One region of the Hydrogenophaga sp. LT287 genome, then DNA from elsewhere that is predicted to be linked to it. Evidence: predicted binding sites of a transcription regulator. Region 1 holds the regulator's gene; each other region holds the start of a gene.
The links. Region 1 encodes sigma-54, which starts transcription at its own class of promoters, with help from an activator protein. Its sites were predicted from a motif close to TGGCANGNAANCTGCTTT; they were not measured.

Region 1 (2,265 bases):
GTGATCTCGACCTTGATGGTCTGCGCCGGGCTGAACCAGATTTCCCAGGCAATCTCGCCGGCCGCGTTGTACAGGTCTTGCTCGCTACGGTAACCGCCGTGCCAGAGCTGCACCAATACCCGTTGAGAGAGTCGGCTGTGCAGGTTCAGCCGCATGGCGTCGCGCCACGAGGCCTGCACGCCCACACCGCCACGCGCCTTGAAGGCCAGCGGCTCGCCGGTGATGCGCTGCACCTCTGCGGCCAGGTAATCCTCTACGCCAGCGGCGCAAGGGAGAAAAAGTTTGAGTTGGTTCATAACAAGTTACTTCGGCAATGGCTACAGAGCATCTGGTGCGTTGACCCCTTCCAGCATGCCCCACGGAACCGCCCTTCGACAAGCTCAGGACGGGCCGCTGGGGTGGCGGTGACGCGAAGCGGCGCGGGGGGTTACAAGCTCTTTCGCAGGTTCGCGGGCGCAATGCGCAGCGCCTCGCGGTACTTGGCCACGGTGCGCCGCGCGCATTCGATGCCCTGCTCTTTGAGCAGGTCGGAGAGCTGGTTGTCAGACAGCGGTTTGGCCGGTTCTTCGGCCGCAATGAACTGCTTGAGCAGCGCACGCACCGCAGTGCTCGACGCGTTGCCACCGGTTTCGGTGCCCAGCGACGAGCCAAAGAAATACTTGAGTTCGTAAGTGCCAAACGGCGTGGCCATGTATTTGGCGGTGGTCACGCGGCTGATGGTGGATTCGTGCAGGCCCAGCTCGTCGGCAATTTCGCGCAGCACCAGCGGGCGCATGGCGAGTTCGCCGTGCATAAAGAAGTTGCGCTGGCGCTCCACAATGGCGCTGCTCACACGCAAGATGGTGTCAAAGCGCTGCTGGATGTTTTTGATGAACCAGCGCGCTTCTTGCAGGCGCTGCTGCATGGCGGCGTGGCCGGCTTCGCCGCTGGCGCCACCGTCGCGCCCACCGCGGTTGCCGCGCATGGCGTTGGCGTACACGTCGTGCACGCGCAGGCGCGGCATCACCTCGGCGTTGAGCTGCACTTTGAAGCCCCGCCCAGCGCGGGTCACGAGCACATCGGGCACCACCACGTTGCGCTCCACGTCGACAAAACGGCGGCCGGGCTTGGGCTCCAGCCGCGCGATAAGGCCCAGCGCGGCGCGGGCGGTTTCGTCGTCAATGCCACACAACGCACACAAGCGCTTCACGTCGCGCTTGGCCATGAGCTCCAGCGGCTGCTTGCAAATGGCCAGGGCAGCGCGGGCCTCAGGGCTGTTGCGCATTTCCTCGATCTGCAGGCGCAGGCATTCGCCCAGGTCGCGGGCGCCCACGCCAGCCGGCTCCATGTGCTGCAGCAAATGCAGGGCCATGGTGAGGCGCTGTTCGAGGGCTTCGCGGGCCTCCAGCTGTTCCGGGTCTTCCCCGGTTTCCGGGTCGGCCGTCAGCACACCGGGGTTGGACAGGCTGAGCCAGGCGGTGGCCAGGTCGGCCAGCGTGTCTTCCAGGTAACCGTCGTCGTTGAGCGACTCGATCAGGAAATAGAGCGCGGCGCGGTCTTCGTCGCTCAGGCGCAGGCAGCGCGCCTGGTCGTGCAGGTGGTCTTGCAGGCTGACGGGCACGCGCGCCAGGTCGGCCGCAGTGGCGGTTTCGTCGTCGTCGCCCGAGCCGCTGTTGCGGGGCGGTGCGTCACCACCCCACTCGCTGTCGTCGGGCGCCATTTCCACGGTGCCGTCGCCTTCCCAGCTTTCTTCCACCGGGGTGGCACCGTCCAGGCGGCCTTCCAGCTCATCGCTTTGCGCGCTGTCGGTGGTGCTGTCGCTGGAGGACACGCGCTCAGACACCAGGCCGTCGTATTCGGGCGCGGACGCCACCGCCTCGGCCCCAGCCTGTGTGGCGTCGGTGATCTGCTCACCCGCGCTCACCGGTGCGTCGGTCTGCTCCAGGCCAAACGCTTCGCGGTCGGCGATCTCGTCGGTGCGCTCCAGAAACGGGTTTTCGTCCAGCATCTGCTCGACTTCCTGCGCCATTTCCAAGGTGGACAGTTGCAGCAAACGGATGGACTGCTGCAACTGCGGCGTGAGCGCCAGGTGCTGCGAGACGCGGAGGGACAGGCCTTGTTTCACAGGCCGCCCCCCCGCCGCGCTGCGCGCGTCCCCCCCAGGGGGGCGCACCCTGGGACCGGCAAAGCCGGATCCGCGGGTGCCCTGAATAGCGGCGCCTCACTCGCCCACCGTGGCGTGGGCGAAGTGGCCGGGTCAGCCGCCGGGCCGCCCCAAGGCAGGCC
Region 2 (2,265 bases), on a different contig from region 1:
GACGCCACGGCGGCGGATTCGAGCGCTTCTTGTGTGCTCATGGGCGGCAGCAGGCCGGCGAAGCGCTGCGCCAGCATGCTTTTGCCCGAGCCCGGCGGGCCCATCATCAACAAGCTGTGGCCACCGGCGGCGGCAATTTCCAGGGCGCGTTTGGCAGCCACCTGGCCTTTCACGTCGGCCAGGTCGGCGTAGCTGGGCGCCTGGCCGAGCTGCGTGGGTGCCAGGCGCACCCAGCCGCCGTCGTCGGGCGGTGGCTCGCCGGGAGCGTTGGCGTTTTCGTGCAGAAAGTGGGCCACCACGTCAAGCAGGTGGCGGGCACGGTGCACCTGGGCTTGCGGCACCAGGGCGGCTTCTTCGGCGCTGCCCGGTGGCAGCACCAGCCGGGTTTGCGCGGCGGCTTCGGTGTCAGCGGCGCGGTGCAGCGCCAGGCTCATGGCCAGCGCGCCGCGCACCGGGCGCAGCTCACCGCCCAGCGACAGTTCACCGGCAAACTCCCAGCCCGCCAGCCGCGCGGCGTCCAGCTGGCCGCTGGCGGCCAAGATGCCCACGGCAATCGGCAGGTCAAACCGCCCAGAGTCTTTGGGCAGGTCGGCCGGCGCCAGGTTCACCGTGATGCGTTTGTTGGATGGAAATTCAAGCCCCGAATTGGCAATGGCCGAGCGCACGCGTTCGCGTGCTTCCTTCACCTCGGTATCGGCCAGGCCCACCAGGGTGAAGCTGGGCAGGCCGTTGGCCAGATGGACTTCAACCTGGACTGGCCGCGCTTCAAGACCCAGCAGTGCGCGGCTGTGCACCAACGACAGACTCATGTGAATTCCTCCCTGTTTCGGTGCATGACCCGGGTTGAACGGCCCCGAAGGCCCGTTTCCGGTATTGCACTGTTTTGGTGCGCACGTCTTTGGTGTGACACCCGCCGAGCGTGGCAAAGAGTTTTCATGATGGCACAGGGGCGGCCTTCGGCCTGCACACGTCTGGGGGATGGAGGTGCTTTTGCAACACATGGCGACCTGTTTTTGGCCACAGGCGTGCAAAGTTGGCACGGTCCATGCTTGGGTGTGAATGCAACCGAATCCAACCCGTGGTGTGGGCCAGCCGGCCTGATCACCCTCCTGATCTAGAAGAGGAATCACAGCATGAAAATGGTCTCCGCCATCATCAAGCCGTTCAAACTGGACGAAGTGCGCGAAGCGCTCTCCGGCATGGGCGTGCAAGGCATCACCGTTACCGAAGTCAAGGGCTTCGGCCGCCAGAAGGGCCACACCGAGCTGTACCGCGGCGCGGAATACGTGGTCGATTTCCTGCCCAAGGTCAAGATCGAGGCCGCTGTGTCCGACGACCTGGTGGACCGCGTGATCGAAGCCATCGAAGGTGCTGCACGCACCGGCAAGATCGGCGACGGCAAGATTTTCGTCACCTCGCTGGAACAGGTGGTTCGCATCCGCACCGGTGAAACCGGCAAAGAAGCGCTCTGATCACCGCCACAGTTCAAGAAAGATCACGGACATGAAAAAACTACTTGCAACCCTGTTGTTGGGCATGGGTCTGGCCTTTGGCGGTCTGAACGCCGTGGCCCAGACCACCGAAGCGCCGGCTGCGGTGACCGCACCGGCTGATGCAGCGTCGGCCGCTCCAGCCGAAGCCGCACCCGCTGCAGACGCCCCTGCCGTTGAAGCGCCCGCTGCTGCGGTGGCCGCTGAAGCGCCTGCCGCAGAAGAAGCCAAACCAACCGTCGACAAGGGCGATGTGGCCTGGATGATGATTTCCACCGTGCTGGTGATTTTGATGGTCATCCCCGGCCTGGCGCTGTTTTATGGCGGCCTGGTGCGCAGCAAAAACATGCTGTCGGTGCTGATGCAGGTGATGGTGGTGTTCTCGCTGATCACGGTGCTGTGGGCCATGTACGGCTACAGCCTGGCGTTTGGCGGCGAAGGCCTGATCATCGGCAACCTTGACAAGGTGTTCCTGATGGGCGTCACCATGGATTCGCTGGCCGCCACGTTCACCCCCGGTGTGGCCATCCCCGAGTTCATCTTCATTGCCTTCCAGGCCACGTTTGCCGGCATCACCTGCGCGCTGATCGTGGGCTCGTTTGCCGAGCGCATGAAGTTCAGCGCGGTGCTGCTGTTCTCGGCCATCTGGTTCACCTTCAGCTACCTGCCAATTGCCCACATGGTGTGGGGCACGGGCGGTTACCTGCTGGACAAAGGCGCGTTGGACTTCGCTGGCGGCACCGTGGTGCACATCAACGCGGCCATGGCTGGCCTG
Region 3 (2,265 bases), on a different contig from region 1:
GGGTGGCGCAGTGTAATTCATAATTAACTTTGCCCAGCCACCGGTTTTCGCTGGCCGATGGTCAGCCGCTCATGGCCGAAATGAGCCGCCCGAAGCCTTGCAAATCGGGTGCCAGGCCGATCAGGCGCTGGCTTGTGCCAGCTCGGCCAACGGCCACCGGGGCCGCACGTCAAAGCGGTAGCCGCTGGCGGCAAACGGCTCGTCACCGGTGAACGCTAGGCCGGCCTGGGCCCGCAGGCCAGCGGCCAGGGCGATCATGGCGCCGTTGTCGGTGCACAGGTGCAGCTCGGGGTAGTGCACGCGCAGACCGCTTTTGGCGCAGGCGGCATTGAGCTGCTCGCGCAGCAGCGCGTTGGCGCCCACACCGCCCGCCACGACCAGCCGGCGCAAGCCGGTCAGCTTGACCGCTGCCAGCGACTTCTTCACCAGCACCTCCACAATGGCGGCCTGCACGCAGGCGGCCACGTCGGCCTTCTGCTGCAGGCTCAGCGGGTCGGCCAGGTGCGTGGTAGCCGGGCCGTCCATGCTGGCGTGGGCCAGCCGCTTCACCTGGGTCAACACCGCCGTTTTCAGGCCGGCAAACGAAAAATCGAGGTCGCCGCTGTGCAGCAGCGGGCGCGGCAGCTTGTAGGCCAGCGCATCGCCCTGCTCGGCCAGCTTGGACAGCGCAGGCCCGCCGGGGTAACCCAGGCCGAGCAGCTTGGCCGACTTGTCAAACGCCTCGCCGGCGGCATCGTCGATGGTTTCGCCCAACAGTTCGTAGCGCCCCACGCCGTCCACCCGCATCAGCTGGGTGTGGCCGCCCGACACCAGCAGCGCCACAAACGGAAACTCAGGCGGGTCGGCGCTGAGAAACGGCGACAACAAATGCCCTTCCAAGTGGTGCACGCCCAGCACCGGCTTGCCCAGGGCAAAGCCCAGGGCACAGGCCACGCCCGAACCCACCAGCAAAGCGCCCGCCAGGCCCGGCCCGCGGGTGTAGCCCACCGCGTCCACGGCCGACAGCGGCAGCCCGGCCTGCGCCAACACGGCGTCGGTCAAAGGCAGCACGCGCCGTATGTGGTCGCGGCTGGCCAGTTCGGGCACCACGCCGCCGTAGGCCTGGTGCATGTCAATCTGGCTGTGCAGGGCATGGCCCAGCAGCCGGGGCGTGCCGGTGCCGCTGGCGTCCACCAGGGCCACGCCGGTTTCGTCACAAGACGATTCGATTCCCAAAATCAGCATGCCCGGAGTGTACGGGGCGGCACCGTCGCAGGTGGGTACCCGCCCTCACCGCCCCACCCAAGGCGGCATGTTTGTTGCATACAGCGTCCCCAACATCCCGTGCACTTCATGAAATCTGGTTTGAATTTTCTCGTCGCAGCCAAACGCTGCGAAATCGCTGAGCTGCAGGCGCTGGCGCTCACCAGCGCGCTGGTGAACGTGACCGGGCGGCTGGTGCACGGGCTGCAGCGCGAGCGTGGGCTGTCCAACCTGTACCTGGGCTCGAACGGCGCCCGGTTTGCGCCCGAGCGCCAGGTGCAGATCGGCGAATGCCAGGGCCTTGAAAGCGACCTGCGCGCCTGCTTTGACAGCCTGGACACCGAATCAGCCTCGGTGGGCAATGGCGCGCGGCTGTTCAGCCGCATCGCCTATGTGCTGCACGGGCTGGACGCCCTGCCCGGCCTGCGGGCACAGATTGAAAGCCAGGCCTGGGCGGCCCGCCAAGCCACCGAAGCCTATGTGCGGCTGATTGCCGGGCTGCTGGCAGTGGTGTTTGAAGCGGCCGACAGCGCAACCGACCCGGAGATTTCCCGCCTGCTGGTGGCCCGCTTCAATTTCATGCAGGGCAAGGAGTTTGCCGGGCAAGAGCGCGCAGCCGGCTCAGCGCTGTACGCCAGCGGGCGTGCTGACACCAGCGAGCAGCAGCGATTGCTGCACCTGATCGATTCGCAAGAGCGCTGCCTGCAGGTGTTCGCCGACTTTTCCAGCACCGCGCTGGGTGCGTTGTGGACACAAAACCAGCCCAGCGCCACGCTGGCGGAGCTGGAGCGCATGCGACGCGTGTTGTGCACAGCAACACATGGCGCAGCGCTGGACGCAAAACAGAGCCAGGCCTGGTTTGACTGCTGCAGCCAGCGCATGGACCGCATGAAGCTGGTGGAAGACCAGCTGGCCCAAGAGCTGTTGCGCGTGTGCAAAGACAAGATTGGCGCAGCCCACCGCGACCTGGCAAACTTCACGGCCCTGAGCACCTCAGCGCCCCGCGAATCGGACGCGCTGTCG

Region 2: glnK (P-II family nitrogen regulator) is a predicted target of sigma-54. The motif match lies at 1,035-1,052, and genes of this name have one in related genera.
Region 3: AC0GNR_RS02275 (nitrate- and nitrite sensing domain-containing protein) is a predicted target of sigma-54. The motif match lies at 1,288-1,305, and genes of this name have one in related genera.

Annotation. Positions count from the first base shown of each region.
Region 1 is NZ_JBVPZC010000008.1:7,879-10,143, forward strand. Features, by position in the region: gene AC0GNR_RS08480 (THUMP domain-containing class I SAM-dependent RNA methyltransferase) at 1-296, opposite strand, end outside; gene rpoN (RNA polymerase factor sigma-54) at 428-2,104, opposite strand.
Region 2 is NZ_JBVPZC010000037.1:10,714-12,978, forward strand. Features, by position in the region: gene AC0GNR_RS17640 (YifB family Mg chelatase-like AAA ATPase) at 1-809, opposite strand, end outside; gene glnK (P-II family nitrogen regulator) at 1,134-1,472, shown strand; gene AC0GNR_RS17650 (ammonium transporter) at 1,504-2,265, shown strand, end outside.
Region 3 is NZ_JBVPZC010000002.1:85,700-87,964, forward strand. Features, by position in the region: gene tsaD (tRNA (adenosine(37)-N6)-threonylcarbamoyltransferase complex transferase subunit TsaD) at 121-1,224, opposite strand; gene AC0GNR_RS02275 (nitrate- and nitrite sensing domain-containing protein) at 1,333-2,265, shown strand, end outside.